Regions from separate parts of the Streptomyces sp. NPDC056503 genome, predicted to be linked through region 1. Evidence: riboswitches for the same ligand, from Rfam matches in the RefSeq annotation. Region 1 holds a riboswitch; each other region holds the start of a gene.
The links. Region 1 has a riboswitch for cobalamin ahead of ACFQ8C_RS11035 (energy-coupling factor ABC transporter permease). Riboswitches for the same ligand answer to the same signal wherever they lie in the genome.
Positions count from the first base shown of each region.

Region 2: linked by a shared signal. The riboswitch ahead of cobN (cobaltochelatase subunit CobN) and the one ahead of ACFQ8C_RS11035 (energy-coupling factor ABC transporter permease) in region 1 are both predicted to bind cobalamin.
Region 3: linked by a shared signal. The riboswitch ahead of metE (5-methyltetrahydropteroyltriglutamate--homocysteine S-methyltransferase) and the one ahead of ACFQ8C_RS11035 (energy-coupling factor ABC transporter permease) in region 1 are both predicted to bind cobalamin.

Region 1 is NZ_JBHTST010000026.1:45,163-51,798, forward strand. Features, by position in the region: gene ACFQ8C_RS11010 (S8 family serine peptidase) at 1-47, shown strand, start outside; gene ACFQ8C_RS11015 (hypothetical protein) at 104-625, shown strand; gene ACFQ8C_RS11020 (ATP-binding cassette domain-containing protein) at 690-1,532, opposite strand; gene cbiQ (cobalt ECF transporter T component CbiQ) at 1,529-2,278, opposite strand; gene ACFQ8C_RS11030 (energy-coupling factor ABC transporter substrate-binding protein) at 2,285-2,647, opposite strand; gene ACFQ8C_RS11035 (energy-coupling factor ABC transporter permease) at 2,647-3,345, opposite strand; cobalamin riboswitch at 3,374-3,596, opposite strand; gene ACFQ8C_RS11040 (PTS-dependent dihydroxyacetone kinase phosphotransferase subunit DhaM) at 3,784-4,197, opposite strand; gene dhaL (dihydroxyacetone kinase subunit DhaL) at 4,194-4,802, opposite strand; gene dhaK (dihydroxyacetone kinase subunit DhaK) at 4,810-5,802, opposite strand; gene ACFQ8C_RS11055 (MFS transporter) at 5,996-6,636, shown strand, end outside.
Region 2 is NZ_JBHTST010000041.1:33,814-40,449, reverse strand. Features, by position in the region: gene ACFQ8C_RS15210 (ABC-F family ATP-binding cassette domain-containing protein) at 1-1,488, shown strand, start outside; gene cobN (cobaltochelatase subunit CobN) at 1,485-5,102, opposite strand; cobalamin riboswitch at 5,141-5,277, opposite strand; gene cobG (precorrin-3B synthase) at 5,369-6,604, shown strand; gene ACFQ8C_RS15195 (precorrin-8X methylmutase) at 6,607-6,636, shown strand, end outside.
Region 3 is NZ_JBHTST010000160.1:14,117-17,425, forward strand. Features, by position in the region: gene ACFQ8C_RS32490 (histidine phosphatase family protein) at 158-778, shown strand; cobalamin riboswitch at 774-996, shown strand; gene metE (5-methyltetrahydropteroyltriglutamate--homocysteine S-methyltransferase) at 1,159-3,309, shown strand, end outside.

The DNA of each region.
Region 1 (6,636 bases):
GCAACTCCGTCCGCCAGACGGTCACCCGCGCCTACGACGTGCGCTGAGCCCCGAGGCCCCGCCGGACACCCGGCGGGGCCACCGCGTGCCCAGGGTGTGCCCCATGGGCACGACACTCGTCCACGAGGGCACCGCCTTCGTGAACTTCCGGGACCACACCTTCGCCGACCGGCACGCGCACGCGTACCGCTGGGTCGACGTGAAGCGCTTCCGACTCCCCTCCGGGGACGTGGCCGATCGGGACCTCCTCGCCGCCCTCGTCGCGCACGAGCAGTTCCGCGACGACTACGCCGGCGGCGGAGTGGACCCCGGGGGCACCCGGCACGGCCCGTACCGGCTCCACCTCGTCACGCCCGACGCGTACCGGCGGATCGACCGCGAACGGGCCTCCGACCTCCTGAGGACCTGGGCCGAGCAGCACGGACCCGTTCCCGGCACGCTCGCCGAGGCCCTGCGCCGCGAGGTGCTCGACGCCCTCGCGGACGCGGACGCGGTCCACCACCTCGACGGGCTGGGCGAGGACGAGTACCACGACTGGGCGAGCGTCCACGGCGAGTTCCACGAACTCGTCCTCGTCGACCGTCGGGCCGGACGGCTCGCCCTCCTCGTCGCGGCCGACGACTGAGCCGCCGGCCCGACCGCTCACCCTCCTCGTCGCGGCCGACGGCCGAGCCGTCCGGCCCGACCGCTCACCCCACCCGGTCCAGGAGCGCGTCCAGGTCCTCCGCCGTACGCGGGCCCGGGACGCCCTCCGCCAGCATCCCCCGCGCCCGCAGCAGCCGCCCGACCGACACGGCCCACGGCCGGCGCAGCCGGGCCGCGTCCAGGAGGGCGTCGTCGGCGAGCAGTTCGGCGACCGGACCGGTGCGCAGCCCGGCGGGGGAGAGGACGGCGGCCTCGTCGGCCCACCGCAGCGCCAGGTCCACGTCGTGGGTGGCCATGACCACCGTCGTGCCCGCCGCCCGCAGCCGCTCCAGGGTCTCCAGGAGCCGCTCCTGCCCGTGCGGGTCGAGACCGGCCGTTGGCTCGTCCATGATCAGGACCCGCGGCCGCATCGCCACCGCGCCCGCGATCGCCGCCCGCTTCCGCTGCCCGTAGGAGAGCAGGTGCGTCGGCCGGTCCGCGAGCGCCGTGATGTCCAGCGCCTCCAGCGCCTCCGCCACCCGGAGCCGCACCTCCTCCTCCGGCAGCCCCAGGTTCATCGGCCCGAAGGACACGTCCTGCGCCACCGAGGCGGCGAACAGCTGGTCGTCCGGGTCCTGCACCACCAGCTGCACCGAGGTCCGCAGCCGGGTCAGCCCCTTCCGGTCGTACGCCACCGCCGTACCGTCCAGGAGCAGCGTGCCCTCCCCGCAGCGCAGCCCGCCGCTCAGCAGCCGCAGCAGCGTCGTCTTCCCGCCGCCGTTCCGCCCGAGCAGCGCGACCGCCCGGCCCTCGGACACGGCGAAGGAGACGTCCGTGAGGACGGCGGGCCCGTCCTCGTACGCGAAACCCGCGCGCGCCAACTCCACGACCGGGGTGGGGGACGTCATGGGAGAAACCTTTCCAGTACGAGGGTGAGCGCGACGAGCCCCGCGAGGAGGCCGCCCGTCGCCGCGAGGAACGGGCGGGAGACCGGCGCCGCGGGCAGCAGCACCCGCAGCGTGCCGTCGTACCCGCGCCCGGCGAGGCCGGTCTGGAGCCGCTGCGCCCGGTCGAAGGCGCGCACGAAGGAGGTCGCGCCGAGTCCGGCCAGCGACCGCCACACGGCCGCCCGGGTCGTCGCCCCGAGCCGTGCCGCCTGCGCCTGGCGCACCTTGGCCTGCGCGTCGAGGAGCAGGAACACGATCCGGTACATCACCAGGGCCACGTCCACCACCGGCGCCGGCACCCCGGCCCGTACGAGGCGCGGCAGCACGTCCGAGACCGGCGTGGTGAAGGCGAACAGCAGCACCCCCAGCGAGGCCGACGCCGTCCGCAGCAGCAGCTCCCCGGCGTGCGTCGGACCGTCCGGAGCCCAGGCCACGGGACCGGCGGGCCCGCCCACCGAGAACAGCAGCGGAACGGCCCCCGTGACGCAGAAGCCCAGCGGGATCCGGAAGGCCCGCCACAGCTGCCGGCCCGGCACACCGGCCGGACCGAGCAGCACGGCGAGCGTGGCCGCCGCGACCAGGAGCGCCCCCGGCCACGGCGGCAGGCACACCGCGCAGAGTGTCAGACCGAAGCCGAGCACGGCCTTCTCGGCCGGATGGCGGCGGCGCCAGCGGCTGCTGTGCGCCGCCGCGTCGATCGGCAGCATCGGCGGCTACGCGTCCGTGCCGGTGCCCGGGGCGGTCGCGTCCGCGCCGCTCCCCTCGCGGGCCGCCGCCCGCTCCTCGCCCTGCCGCCGGCCGCGCCGCAGCCCGAAGTAGTACGCGAGGACACCGGCGCCCAGCGCCGCCTGGAGCGAGAACAGCGCCGACTCGATCTCACCGGACGGCGGCTCGTACAGCGGGCTGAACCACGGCTCGTAGTCCGGTTCGATCTCCGTGATCGCGGTCTCGGCCTCGGCGTCGGCGCCGGTGAACGGCTCCTCCTTGTGATCGCCGAGACCGAGCGCCAACGGCAGCACGGCCAGCGCCGCGACCAGCAGGAGCAGCAGGGAATTGATCTTCGCGTTCCGGCTCATCACGCCGCCGCCTCCTCGCGCCGCTCCGCCGCCTGCGGCCGGGCGAGCACGCCCAGCCGCAGCAGATCACCCTTGCTGGACTGCGTGAGCAGCCGCATCACCAGGACGGTCAGCAGCCCCTCGCTCACCGCGAGCGGGATCTGCGTCACCGCGAAGATCCCGCCGAACTTGGCGAGCGACCCCGCCACCCCGCTGCCCGGGTCGGGGAAGGCGAGGGCCAGCTGGACGCTGGTCACGCAGTAGGTGGAGAGGTCGGCGGCGAACGCGCCGAAGAACACCCCCACCATCAGCGGCGCCCCGAACCGCCGGAACAGCACGTACGTGCCGTACCCGGCCCACGGCCCGACGATCGCCATCGAGAAGACGTTCGCGCCCAGTGTGGTCAGCCCGCCGTGGGCGAGCAGCAGCGCCTGGAACAGCAGGGTGATCGTGCCGAGCACCGCCATGATCGGCGGCCGGAACAGGATGGCACCCAGTCCCGTACCCGTCGGATGGGAACAACTTCCCGTCACCGACGGCAGTTTGAGCGCGGAGAGGACGAAAGTGAAGGCGCCGGAGGCGCCGAGCAGCAGGGTGGACTCGGGGTTGGCGCGCACCTCGCGGGTGAGCGCGCGGACGCCGTGGACGACGAACGGAGCCGATGCGACGCCCCAGGCGGCCGCGTGGACGGGGGGTAGGTACCCCTCGGCGATATGCATGATCGGGAGACCCTCTCCAGCACCTCGTGGATGGACAACGCGCCCTGGCCGGTCTCCTGGCTGACGGTAGTGCCGCCCGACTCCGCCTTCCCACCCCGCGACGGTCTCCCGCGGCGGAGCAGTGGCTTCCCCGAGGGGACGGAGCCGGACCTCCCGATCACAGTGGCGAGGGCCGCACCGGTACTGCACCGGTTTCCCGAACACCAAGGCCCTGCGACATTAGTGTGTTGACCTGCTTCATCACAATGCGGGGTCGGTCACTCGCGGTCCGACACCGCGCCCGGACCGCGCCCGGACCGCGCCCAGGCCCCGGCGTCGGACCCCCGTTGTCAGACCCCCGCACTAGCGTGGACGTGTCCAAGTGCGTTGCTGCTGCTCGGACGACCAGGGGCGCCCCGACGGCGTGGAACCCAGCCGGGGCGCCCCTGACAGCGGGCGTCAGACCTTGCGGTAGGCGTACGCCTCCGAGGCCGCGGCCGCCACCGCGTCGAGGTCCCCGCCGGCACTCGCCGTCACCAGGGCGGCCACGGCTCCCTCGACGAAGGGGGCGTCGACGAGCCGGGCCCCTTCCGGGAGTTCGTCGCCCTCCGCGAGCAGCGCCTTCACCGTGAGGACCGCGCTGCCGAGGTCCACCAGGAGCGCCACCCCGGCCCCCGCGTCGACGTCCCTCGCCGCCGCGGCGATCAGCTCGGAGCTCGTACCGAGTCCGCCGTCGGGGGTGCCGCCGGCCGCCGCGACCGGCGCCGTGTCACCGCCGCCGGCGAGCCCGCGGGCCAGCTCCGCGACGGCCGCGGCGACGACCGCGCTGTGCGAGACCAGCACGATCCCCACCCGGTCCCCGACCCCGCTCATCCGGCCGTCACCTCCTCCAGGGCGGCGAACAGCAGCGCCGAGGACGTCGCCCCCGGGTCCTGGTGTCCGACCGACCGCTCGCCGAGATAGCTGGCCCGCCCCTTGCGGGCCCGCAGCGGTACGGTCGCGAGCGCGCCCGCCTCGGCCGCCGCGCGCGCGGCCGCGAACGACTCGCGCAGCGCCGCGACGGCCGGCGTCAGCGCGTCCAGCATCGTCTTGTCGCCCGGTACCGCCCCGCCGAGCTGCCCGACGGCGGCGACCCCGGCGGCCAGCGCGTCCGCCAGCTGCTCCCGCGAGACCTCCCCGGCCTCGCCGAGCGCCTTCCCGGTGCGCCGCAGCAGCGTTCCGTAGAGCGGTCCCGAGGCTCCGCCGACGGTCGAGATCAGCTGCCCTCCGGCGGTGACGAGGACCGCGCCCGGCGTCGCGGGCGGCTCCTTCGCCAGCGTCCCGGCCACGGCGGCGAAACCGCGCTTCAGGTTGGCCCCGTGGTCCGCGTCGCCGATCGCCGCGTCCAGGTCGGTGAGCCGCCCGGCCTCCCGCTCGACGGCCGCCGCGACGGCCTCCATCCACCGCACCGCGAAGGCGCCGCCGTACGTCTCCGTCATCGCCCGCTCACCGGCCCCAGCGCAGGGCGGCGGTGGCCACCGGCGCGTCCCACAGCCGCAGCAGCTCCTCGTCCGCGGCGCACAGGGTCACCGAGCAGCCCGCCATGTCGAGCGAGGTCACGTAGTTCCCGACCAGCGTCCGCGCCACCGGCACCCGGCGCGCGTCGAGGATCCGCCGCACCTCGGCGTTGAACCCGTACAGCTCCAGGAGCGGCGTCCCGCCCATCCCGTTCACCAGAAGCAGGACGGGATCCGAGGGGCGCAGATCGTCCAGGACGGCGTCGACGGCGACCTCGGCGATCTCCCGGGCGGTCATCATCCCGCGCCGTTCCCGCCCCGGTTCACCGTGGATGCCGACGCCCAACTCCAGCTCCCCGGGCGGCAGGTCGAAGGTCGGACTCCCCTTGGCCGGGGTGGTGCAGGCACCCAGCGCCACCCCGAACGACCGCGAGCGCGCGACCACCCGCCGCGCCACCGCCTCCACCCGCTCCAGCGGCGCACCCTCCTCGGCCGCCGCCCCGGCGAGCTTCTCCACGAAGAGCGTGGCCCCGGTCCCGCGCCGCCCCGCCGTGTACAGACTGTCCGTCACGGCCACGTCGTCGTCGACGAGCACCTTGGCGACCTGGATGCCCTCGTCCTCGGCGAGCTCGGCGGCCATCTCGAAGTTCAGCACGTCCCCGGTGTAGTTCTTCACCACGAACAGCACCCCGGCGCCGCTGTCCACGGCGGCCGCGGCCCTCACCATCTGCGTCGGCACGGGCGACGTGAAGATCTCTCCGGGGCAGGCCCCGTCCAGCATCCCCGGCCCCACGAACCCCGCGTGCAAGGGCTCGTGCCCCGACCCGCCCCCCGAGACCAGCGCCACCTTCCCCGCGACCGGCGCGTCCCTCCGCACCACCACCCGCCGCTCGACGTCCACGGTCAGCTCCGGATGAGCGGCGGCGAGCCCGCGCAGCCCATCGGCGACGACGGTCTCCGGCACGTTGATCAGCATCTTCACGGATACCTCCTGAGGAGATGTCAGGCCCGATTCGAGGGGCGGGCCTTTGCGGTGCGCGTCACTACGCGATTATCGACGCAGGGAGGCGGGCGCGCACGGGTGCGCCACCGGTCGGGGCCGGGCCGTGTCGGTGAGAGAGTCGGTCCGACGGGGCAGCGCGATGTCGTCGGAGTCAGCAGGGGGAGCTCGCAGTATGACCGGTACCACGGAGGCCCTCGGCGGGTCGGCCGCAGTCGACGATGCGGCACGAGGCGTCACGCGCCCGTTCTACGTGTACGCCGTGCTCGCCAACACGCTGTTCCAGCGCGGCGTCTTCGTCCTCTTCCTCCAGCAGCGGGGCTTCTCCGCCGGGCAGGTGGCCCTGCTCCAGACCCTGCTCTACCTGGTCAGCGGAGTCGCGGAGTTGCCGACGGGGATCATCGCCGACCGCATCGGCAGGCGCGCCGCCATCGTGATCGGCCAGGTGCTGATAGCGGGATGTCTGCTCGGGCAGGTGGCGTTCTCCCCCTACTGGGTGTTCCTGACGTTGTTCATCGTGCAGGGCGTCGGCATGGCATGTGTGTCCGGTTCGGACACCGCTCTGCTGTACGACCTTCTCGTGCGCCGCGGTGCGACGGCCGGCTACGTCAGGATCAGGTCCCGGTTCACCATGCTCGGGACGGTCACCTCGGGAGTCGCCATCGTCCTCGGCGGCCAACTGCAGCGGATCTCCTGGGCGGTCGTCTACGTCGGTTCGGCGGCGTGCCTCCTCCTGGCCGTGGTGGTGCTGATGTCACGGGTGCCCGAGATCCGCGGCGCGGACGCGGTGGACGAGCGGGACGGAGCCGGTGAGGG
Region 2 (6,636 bases), on a different contig from region 1:
GACAACGGCTCCGGGAAGTCCACCCTGCTCCGGCTGCTCGCCGGCCTCGAAACCGCCGACAACGGCACCGTGGCCGTCGACGCCCCCGGCGGCCTCGGCCATCTCCCCCAGACCCTCGACCTCCCCGCCACCGCGACCGTCGGCGACGCCGTCGACCACGCGCTCGCGGAGATCCGGGAGCTGGAGCGGGAGATCCGGGCGGCGGAGGCCGCGCTCACCCCCGCCGGACTCGACCGGTACGCCGCGCTCCTCGCCGCCTACGAGGCACGGGGCGGGGAGGGGGCCGAGCGGCGGGTCGCGACCGTGCTGCGCCGGCTCGGGCAGAACACCCCGCTCGACCGGCACCGGCCGCTGGCCACGCTCTCCGGCGGGCAGCGGGCCCGGCTCGCGCTGGCCGGCGTGCTCGCCGCCGACCCGGAGCTGCTGCTGCTCGACGAACCGACGAACGACCTCGACGACGAGGCCGTGGCCTGGCTGGAGGAGCGGCTGCGCGCCCACCGGGGCACGGTCGTGGCCGTCTCCCACGACCGCGCCTTCCTCGACCGGGTCGCCACCGCCGTCCTGGAGGTCGACGAGGACCGGCACACGCTGCGCCGCTACGGCGACGGCTACTCCGGCTACCTCGCCGGCCGCGCCGCCGAACGGGCCCGCAGGGCACGAGAGTACGGGGAGTGGAAGGAGGAGCTGGCCCGCCACCGGGCCCTCGCGGACAGCGCCGTCGACCGCTTCTCCGCCATCCCGCGCAAGGCCCCCGCCGCGTTCAGCGGCGCGGGCGCCTTCCGGGCCCGGTCACGGGCGCACGGGGCGATGAGCAGGATCCGCGCCGCCCGCGAGCGGCTGGCCCGGCTCACCGAGCACCCGGTGCCGCCGCCGCCCGAACCACTCCGCTTCCGGGCGGGGTTCGACGGCGACGGCGCCTCCGTCGGCCTGACCGGCGTACGCGTCGACGGCCGCCTCCGACTCGACGCCCTGCGCCTCGGACCGGGCGAGCGGCTGCTCGTCACCGGCCCCAACGGCGCGGGGAAGACCACCCTCCTCCGGGTCCTGGCGGGCGAGATCGCCCCGGACGCGGGCACGGTGACCGTGCCCGCCCGGGTCGGACTGCTCCGCCAGGACACGGCCTCACCCCACGACCCCCGTACGGTGGGCGAGGCCTTCGGAGAGGGCCGCGAGGACGAACTGCTCGCCCTCGGGCTCTTCACGGCCCGGGATCTGTCGACCCCGGTCCGACTGCTGTCGACGGGCGGGCGCCGCAAGCTGGACCTGGCCCGTCTGGTGACCGCCCCGGCCGACCTGCTCCTCCTCGACGAACCGACCAACCACCTCGCGCCGGCGCTCGTGGAGGAGATCGAGGCCGCGCTCGCCTCCTACCGGGGCACGCTGGTGGTCGTCAGCCACGACCGACGGCTGCGGGCGGGCTTCCGGGGCCGGCGCCTGGAACTCCCGCCGGCCCTCGTCGCCGCCCAGTCGCCGCCCGTCGCCGTCTAGTCGTCCGAACCCTCCAGGTCGCCCTCCGTCTCCAGGAACACCTGGCGCAGGGCGGCCAGGGTCTCCGGGTCCGGCTTCTCCCACATGCCGCGCGACTCGGCCTCCAGGAGGCGTTCGGCGATGCCGTGCAGGGCCCAGGGGTTGGCCTCCTTGAGGAAGGCCTGGTTGGTCTCGTCGAGGACGTACTCCTGGGTGAGCTTGTCGTACATCCAGTCGGCGACGACCCCGGTCGTGGCGTCGTAGCCGAAGAGGTAGTCGACGGTCGCGGCCAGCTCGAAGGCGCCCTTGTAGCCGTGGCGGCGCATCGCCTCGATCCAGCGCGGGTTGACCACCCGGGCCCGGAAGACCCGGGAGGTCTCCTCCACCAGCGTCCGGGTGCGGACGGTCTCCGGCCGGGTCGAGTCGCCGATGTACGCCTCGGGGGCGGTGCCGCGCAGCGCGCGGACGGTGGCCACCATGCCGCCGTGGTACTGGAAGTAGTCGTCCGAGTCGGCGATGTCGTGCTCGCGGGTGTCGGTGTTCTTCGCCGCCACCGCGATCCGCTTGTACGCGGTCTCCATCTCGGCGCGCGCCGGGCGTCCTTCGAGCCCGCGCCCGTACGCGTACCCGCCCCACACCGTGTACACCTCGGCGAGGTCGGCGTCGGTCCGCCAGTCCCGCGAGTCGATCAGCTGGAGGATGCCCGCGCCGTAGGTGCCGGGGCGGGAGCCGAAGATGCGGGTGGTGGCGCGGCGTTCGTCGCCGTGCTCGGCGAGGTCGGCCTGGGCGTGGGCGCGGACGTAGTTGGCGTCGGCGGGCTCGTCGAGCCCCGCCACCAGCCGGACGGCGTCGTCGAGGAGGCCGATGACGTGCGGGAACGCGTCCCGGAAGAAGCCGGAGATGCGCAGCGTGACGTCGACGCGGGGGCGGCCGAGCTCGGCGAGCGGGATCGGCTCCAGGCCGTTGACGCGGCGCGAGGCCTCGTCCCACAGCGGGCGGACGCCGAGCAGGGCCAGCGCCTCGGCGACGTCGTCGCCGGCGGTGCGCATCGCGCTCGTCCCCCACAGGGAGAGGCCGACGGAGGTCGGCCACTCGCCGTTGTCGGCGCGGTACCGCTCCAGGAGGGAGTCGGCGAGCGCCTGGCCGGTCTCCCAGGCGAGCCGGGACGGCACGGCCTTGGGGTCGACGGAGTAGAAGTTCCGGCCGGTCGGCAGCACGTTGACCAGGCCGCGGAGCGGGGAACCGGACGGGCCGGCGGGCACGAAGCCGCCGTTCAGGGCGTGCACCGCGTGGGCGAGCTCGTCGGTGGTGGCGGCGAGGCGCGGCACGACCTGCTCGCAGGCGAAGCGGAGCACGGCCTGGACCTCGGGGCCGTACGCGGCCGCGACCGCCGGGACCGCGTCCACGGACCAGTCGGCGGCCTCCATCGCCTCGACCAGCTCGCGGGCCTTCGCCTCCGCCTCGTCGGCGGTGGTCCGGGTCGCGGCGGACTCGTCCAGGCCGAGCGCCTCGCGCAGACCGGGCAGCGCCTGCGTGCCGCCCCAGATCTGGCGGGCGCGGAGGATGGAGAGGACCAGGTTGACCCGGGCCTCGCCCTCCGGGGCGCCGCCGAGGACGTGCAGGCCGTCGCGGATCTGGGCGTCCTTGACCTCGCACAGCCAGCCGTCGACGTGGAGCAGGAAGTCGTCGAAGCCGTCGTCCTCCGGGCGCTCCTGGAGACCGAGGTCGTGGTCGAGCCGGGCGGCCTGGATCAGGGTCCAGATCTGGGCGCGGATCGCGGGCAGCTTCGCCGGGTCCATGGAGGAGATCTGCGCGTACTCGTCGAGCAGCTGCTCCAGGCGCGCGATGTCGCCGTAGGAGTCGGCGCGGGCCATCGGCGGCACGAGGTGGTCGACCAGGGTGGCGTGGACGCGGCGCTTGGCCTGGGTGCCCTCGCCCGGGTCGTTGACGAGGAAGGGGTAGACGAGCGGCAGGTCGCCGAGGGCCGCGTCCGGGCCGCAGGCGGCGGAGAGGCCGGCGTTCTTGCCGGGCAGCCACTCCAGGTTGCCGTGCTTGCCCAGGTGGACCATGGCGTCGGCGCCGAAGCCGCCGTCCTCGGCGCGGGCGGCGATCCAGCGGTAGGCGGCCAGGTAGTGGTGGGACGGCGGGAGGTCGGGGTCGTGGTAGATCGCGATCGGGTTCTCGCCGAAGCCGCGCGGCGGCTGGATGAGGACCAGGAGGTTCCCGCGGCGCAGCGCGGCGAGGACGATGTCGCCCTCCGGGTTGCGGGAGCGGTCGAGGAACATCTCGCCGGGCGCCGGGCCCCAGTGCTCCTCGACGTGGGTGCGCAGTTCCTCGGGCAGGGTCGCGTACCAGCGCTTGTAGTCGGCGGCCGGGATGCGGACCGGGTTCTTCGCCAGCTGCTCCTCGGTGAGCCAGTCCTGGTCGTGGCCGCCGGCCTCGATGAGGGCGTAGATCAGCTCGTCGCCGTCGCCGGAGACCAGACCGGGGAGGTCCGCCTCCGGGCCGAAGTCGTATCCCTCGGCGATGAGGCGGCGCAGCAGGGAGACGGCGGAGGCGGGGGTGTCGAGGCCGACGGCGTTGCCGATGCGGGAGTGCTTCGTCGGGTACGCGGAGAGGACGAGCGCCAGCTTCTTCTCGGCGTTCGGGATGTGCCGCAGGCGGGCGTGCCGGACGGCGATGCCGGCGACGCGGGCGGCGCGCTCGGCGTCGGCGACGTAGGCGGGCAGCCCGTCGGGGTCGATCTCCTTGAAGGAGAACGGGACGGTGATGAGCCGCCCGTCGAACTCGGGGACGGCGACCTGGCTGGCCGCGTCCAGCGGCGACAGGCCCTCGTCGTTCTCCTCCCAGGCGGAGCGCGAGCCGGTCAGGCAGAGCGCCTGGAGGACGGGCACGTCGAGCGCGGCGAGCGCGCCCGCGTCCCAGGCCTCCTCGTCGCCGCCGGCCTGCGCGGCGGCCGGCTTGGTGCCGCCGGCGGCGAGGACGGTGGTGACGATCGCGTCGGCCCCCCGCAGGACGGCGAGCAGCTCCTCCTCGGGGGCGCGCAGCGAGGCCACGTACAGCGGGAGGGCGCGGGCCCCGGCGTCCTCGATCGCGTCGCAGAGGGCGCCGACGAAGGCGGTGTTCCCGCTCATGTGGTGGGCGCGGTAGTAGAGCACGGCGACCGTCGGGCCGTCGGTGGGGCGGGCGGTCCGCTCCAGCGGGCCCCAGGTGGGGGCGGCGGCCGGGGCCTCGAAGCCGTGGCCGGTGAGCAGCACGGTGTCGGAGAGGAAGCGGGCCAGCTGCGCCAGGTTGGCGGGGCCGCCGTGGGCGAGGTAGGCGTGCGCCTCGGTGGCGACGCCGATCGGCACGGTGGAGGCGGCCATCAGCTGGGCGTCGGGGGCCTGTTCGCCGCTGAGGACGACGACCGGCTTGCCCGTGGCGAGGACCGCGTCGAGCCCTTCCTGCCAGGAGCGGACGCCGCCGAGGAGGCGGACGACGACGAGCTCGGCGCCGTCGAGGAGGCCCGGGAGGTCGGCGAGCGGGAGCCGGGAGGGGTTGGCGAAGCGGTACGCGACCGGGCCTTCGGGCGCGGCGGCGTGGGCCGCGCGGGCGCTGAGCAGGTCGGTGTCGGAGTGCGACAGCAGCAGGAGCATGGCGAGGCTCAGGCCCTTCCTCGGGGTTGTCCGCGCCCCGGGTGGTCGTATGGACGGCGGGAGTTCCTGACTCACCCGTGCCATCGCTGGTACGGGCTCACAGTGGCGGGACCGCGCCGGATTCTCACCGGGCTTCCTCCCCGGGGTCCTGGGACCCCATGCCGATCTGCATAGTAGAGCGTGCCGTCGGCGGGCCGGAGGGGGCGGGAGAGTCGGCCGGATCACACTCGGTGGCCGCCCGGTTCCCCGTGGGTATGCTCGCCGCCATGCCGCCGACCCCGACCACACCGCCCGAACCGGGCGAAGCTCCGATAAGGGACCGTGGCGACGCGTGCCCGGGGGCGCTCCGGCTGCACGCCGCCGCCGACGGGTTCCTCGCCCGACTCCGCCTCCCCGCAGGCAGGGTGACAGCTCGTCAGATCGTGGTCCTGGCCGACGCCGCCGAGACCCTCGGCGACGGCAGCCTCTCCGTCACCTCGCGCGGCAACGCCGAGCTGCGCGGCCTGGGCGACGACTGCGGCGCCCGGCTCGCCGCGCTCCTCGCCGACGCCGGCCTGCTGCCCTCCCCCACCCACGAGCGGGTCCGCAACATCGTCGCCTCCCCGGCCGCCGGACTCGACGGACTCGGCCACGCCGACGTGCAGTTGTGGGCCCGGGCACTGGACTCCGCCCTCTGCGCGGAGCCCCGCGCGGCGGCCCTCTCCGGCCGCTTCCTCTTCGTCCTCGACGACGGCCGCGGCGACGTCGCCGGACTCGGCGGCGATGTGACCTTGATCGCAGCACCGGACGGCACCGCGCTCCTGCGGGCCGGCTCCCGGACCTTCCGGCTGCCCGCCGCCGACGCCGTCCCCGCCGCCCTCGCCTGCGCCCTCGCCTTCCTCGACGCCGCCGAGGCCGCCGGGACCGGCGCGTGGCGCCCGCGCGAGCTCCCGCCCGAGCACCTCCCGGAGTGGGCCGGCGCCCTGGCCCGCGCGGCGATCACCGCGGAGCCCGTACCCTCCCTCCCCCACCCGTCGGCGCCGCCGCCCGCACCCGGCCCGCTCGGCGACCACGCCCTGCACGTCCTCGCCCCCCTCGGCCGGCTGACCGCCGCCCAGCTGCGGGCGCTCGGCGAGGGCGCGGCGGAAGCGCGCCTCACCCCGTGGCGCGGGGTGGTCGTCGTGGGAGCGCCCGGGGACCGGCTCCCGGATCTCCCCGCGCTCGCCGCCCACGGGCTGATCACCGACCCCGCCGACCCCGGCGCCGGCGTCACCGCCTGCACCGGGACCCCGGGCTGCGCCAAGTCCCTCGCCGACGTCCGCGCCGACGCGGCCCGCGCGCCCGGCGGGCCGCTGCCCGTGCACTACTCCGGCTGCGAGCGCCGCTGCGGGCATCCGCACGGCACCCGGATCGAGGTCACCGCCCGGGACTCCGACACCTATCTGCTGGACGGCGCCCCCGTCCCCCGTACCGCCCTGGCCGAGGCCGTCGCGGCGGCCCGCAAGAGATCGATGGAGAGCTGAGGATGTACGAGTACGAGAAAGACGGCGCCGAG
Region 3 (3,309 bases), on a different contig from region 1:
CGCCGTCGTCACGTTGTTCAGATGTCGCCGAGAACGTACCGCGTGCATGACATCCCGCCAAGGGGGTGAGTGATGGATCACTCCCCGTGCGCGACCGCGGGTTAGGGTGCGGCCCGGACACGGGCACGGAACCGCCCGCGAGAGGACCGAGGGACCGATGACCACACGGGTGACGCTCGTCTCCCCCGCCGCGGGCGAGGCGCTGCGGCAGGTCCGCTTCGACGACGACGGGCCGCTGGACGCGGACGGCGAGGCGCGGACCAGGGCCGCGGCAGGCGTCTTCGGCGCGGACGTCACGGCGTTCGCCTCGCCGTCCCGGCGCTGCGGCGACACCGCGCGGGCCCTCGGGCTGGAGCGGGCGGTGCCGACCCCGGCGCTCGCCGGCTGCGCCATGGGCCGGTGGCGCGGCCGGACGCTGGACGACGTCGCCGCCACCGAGGCGGAGGGCGTGGCCCGCTGGCTGTCCGACCCCGCCGCCGCACCGCACGGCGGGGAGTCGGTCCGGGACCTCCGGCTCCGGGTCGGGGCCTGGCTGGACTCCCTCCGGGACGGGTCGCCGGGGCGGGTCGTGGCCGTGGTGGAGCCCGACGTCGTGCGCGCCGCCGTCGTCCACGCGCTCGGCGCCGGCGACGCCGCCTTCTGGCGGGTGGACGTACGCCCTTCGAGCGCAACGGAGTTGAGCGGCCGGGCCGGCCGGTGGAACGTGGTGAGCGGACGGCCCCTGTCGCCGCGCGCGGGCACGTCCTCGGAGCGGCCGCCGCTCCCGGGGACCGTATGATGACGGCGCAGCTGGTTCGCCCCGCCCGCCAGGCGGGAGCGTCGCAAGAGGGAACCCGGTGGGAATCCGGGACTGCCCCGCAGCGGTGAGTGGGAACGACCGCCGTCATACGCACTGGGTCCGACGTACCGGGCCTGGGAAGCGACGGCCAGTAGGAGTCCTCCGGAAGGAGGGCGCGCCCGCGAGTCCGAAGACCTGCCCGTTGCCCGCACGCGGACGATTCCGCGCGCGGTCATCCGGTGACCTCGAGGGCGGGTCGGCGACCATACGAGCGGACGACCGCGCCGTGTCACACGCGGGCGCACCCTCCGTCTCCGGTCACTCCTCGCGCCTGGTCAGGTCCCCGGACCTCAGGGATCCGTCTCGCGAAGGAGATCTCCGTGACCACGAAGTCCGCAGCCGCGGCAGCACGGGCCACCGTGTACGGCTACCCCCGTCAGGGGCAGGGCCGGGAACTGAAGAAGGCGGTCGAGGGGTACTGGAAGGGCCGGGTCACCGCCGAAGCCCTCCGGACCACCGCCGCCGGACTGCGCCGCGCGAACTGGCGGCAGCTCGCCGAAGCCGGCATCACCGAGGTGCCGACCGGCGACTTCTCCCTCTACGACCACGTCCTGGACACCACGGTGATGGTGGGCGCGATCCCCGACCGCCACCGGGACGCCGTGGCCACCGACGCCCTGGACGGCTACTTCGCCATGGCGCGGGGCACCCAGGACGTGGCACCGCTGGAGATGACCAAGTGGTTCGACACCAACTACCACTACCTCGTACCCGAGTTGGGACCTGGCACGGTCTTCACGGCGGACTCCGCGAAGCAGGTCGCGGAGCTGAAGGAGGCCCTGGCCCTCGGCCCGGCCGCACGGCCCGTGCTGGTGGGTCCGGTCACCTACCTCCTGCTGGCCAAGCCGGCCCCCGGGGTGGCGGCGGACTTCGAACCCCTGACCCTCCTGGACCGCCTGCTGCCCGTCTACGCCGAGGTCCTCGCCGACCTGCGGGCGGCCGGCGCGCGGTGGGTACAGCTCGACGAGCCGGCCCTGGTCCAGGACCGCACCCCGGCCCAACTGGACGCCACCGCCCGCGCCTACCGCGCGCTCGGGGCGCTCACCGACCGGCCGAAGCTCCTCGTCGCCTCCTACTTCGGCCACCTCGGCGACGCCCTCCCCGTCCTCGCCAAGGCGCCGGTCGACGGCCTCGCGCTCGACTTCACCGAGCCGGCGGCGGCCCATCTGGAAGGGCTCGCCGCCGTCGGCGGCCTGCCCGGAAAGCGACTCGTCGCGGGCGTGGTGAACGGCCGCAACATCTGGGTCGACGACCTGGAGAGGTCGCTCACCACCCTCGGCACCCTCCTCGGCCTCGCGGACCGCGTCGACGTCGCCGCCTCCTGCTCCCTCCTCCACGTGCCGCTGGACGCCACGGCCGAGAAGGACGTCGATCCGCAGATCCTGCGCTGGCTCTCCTTCGCCCGGCAGAAGACCGCCGAGGTCGTCACCCTCGCCACGGGCCTCGCCCAGGGCACCGGCGCCATCACCGGCGAACTCGCCGCCAACCGCGCCGCGCTCGCCTCCCGCGCCGGGTCCCCCCTCACCCGCGTTCCCGCCGTGCGCGCCCGGGCCGGGGCCGTCACCGGGGCGGACGGCAGCAGGTCGCGGCCGTACCCCGAGCGCGCCCCCGCCCAGCGCGCCCGCCTCGGCCTGCCGCTGCTCCCGACCACCACCATCGGCTCCTTCCCGCAGACCTCCGCGCTGCGCGCCGCCCGCGCCGACCTGCGGGCCGGACGGATCGGCACCGACGGCTACGAGGAGCGCATCAGGGCGGAGATCCGGGAGGTGGTCTCCTTCCAGGAGAAGACCGGACTCGACGTCCTGGTCCACGGCGAACCCGAACGCGACGACATGGTGCAGTACTTCGCCGAGCGGCTCGACGGCTACCTCGCCACCCGGCACGGCTGGGTGCAGTCGTACGGCACCCGGTACGTCCGCCCGCCGATCCTGGCCGGCGACATCTCCCGCCCGGCACCCATGACGGTGCGCTGGACGGCGTACGCCCAGTCCCTCACCACCAAGCCGGTCAAGGGCATGCTCACCGGCCCGGTCACCATGCTCGCCTGGTCGTTCGTCCGCGACGACCAGCCCCTCGGCGACACCGCCCGCCAGGTCGCCCTCGCCCTGCGCGACGAGGTCGACGACCTGGAGGCGGCGGGGACTCCGGTGATCCAGGTCGACGAGCCCGCCCTGCGCGAGACCCTGCCACTGCGCTCCGCCGACCGCGCCGCCTACCTCGCCTGGGCGACGGAGGCCTTCCGCCTCACCACGAGCGGGGTACGGCCGGACACCCAGATCCACACCCACATGTGCTACGCCGAGTTCGGCGACATCGTGCGGGCGATCGACGACCTCGACGCCGACGTCATCAGCCTGGAGGCCGCCCGCTCCCACATGCGGGTCGCCCACGAGCTCGCGGAGCACGGCTACCCGCGCGAGGCCGGTCCCGGCGTCTGGGACATCCACTCCCCCCGCGTCCCCTCGCCGGAG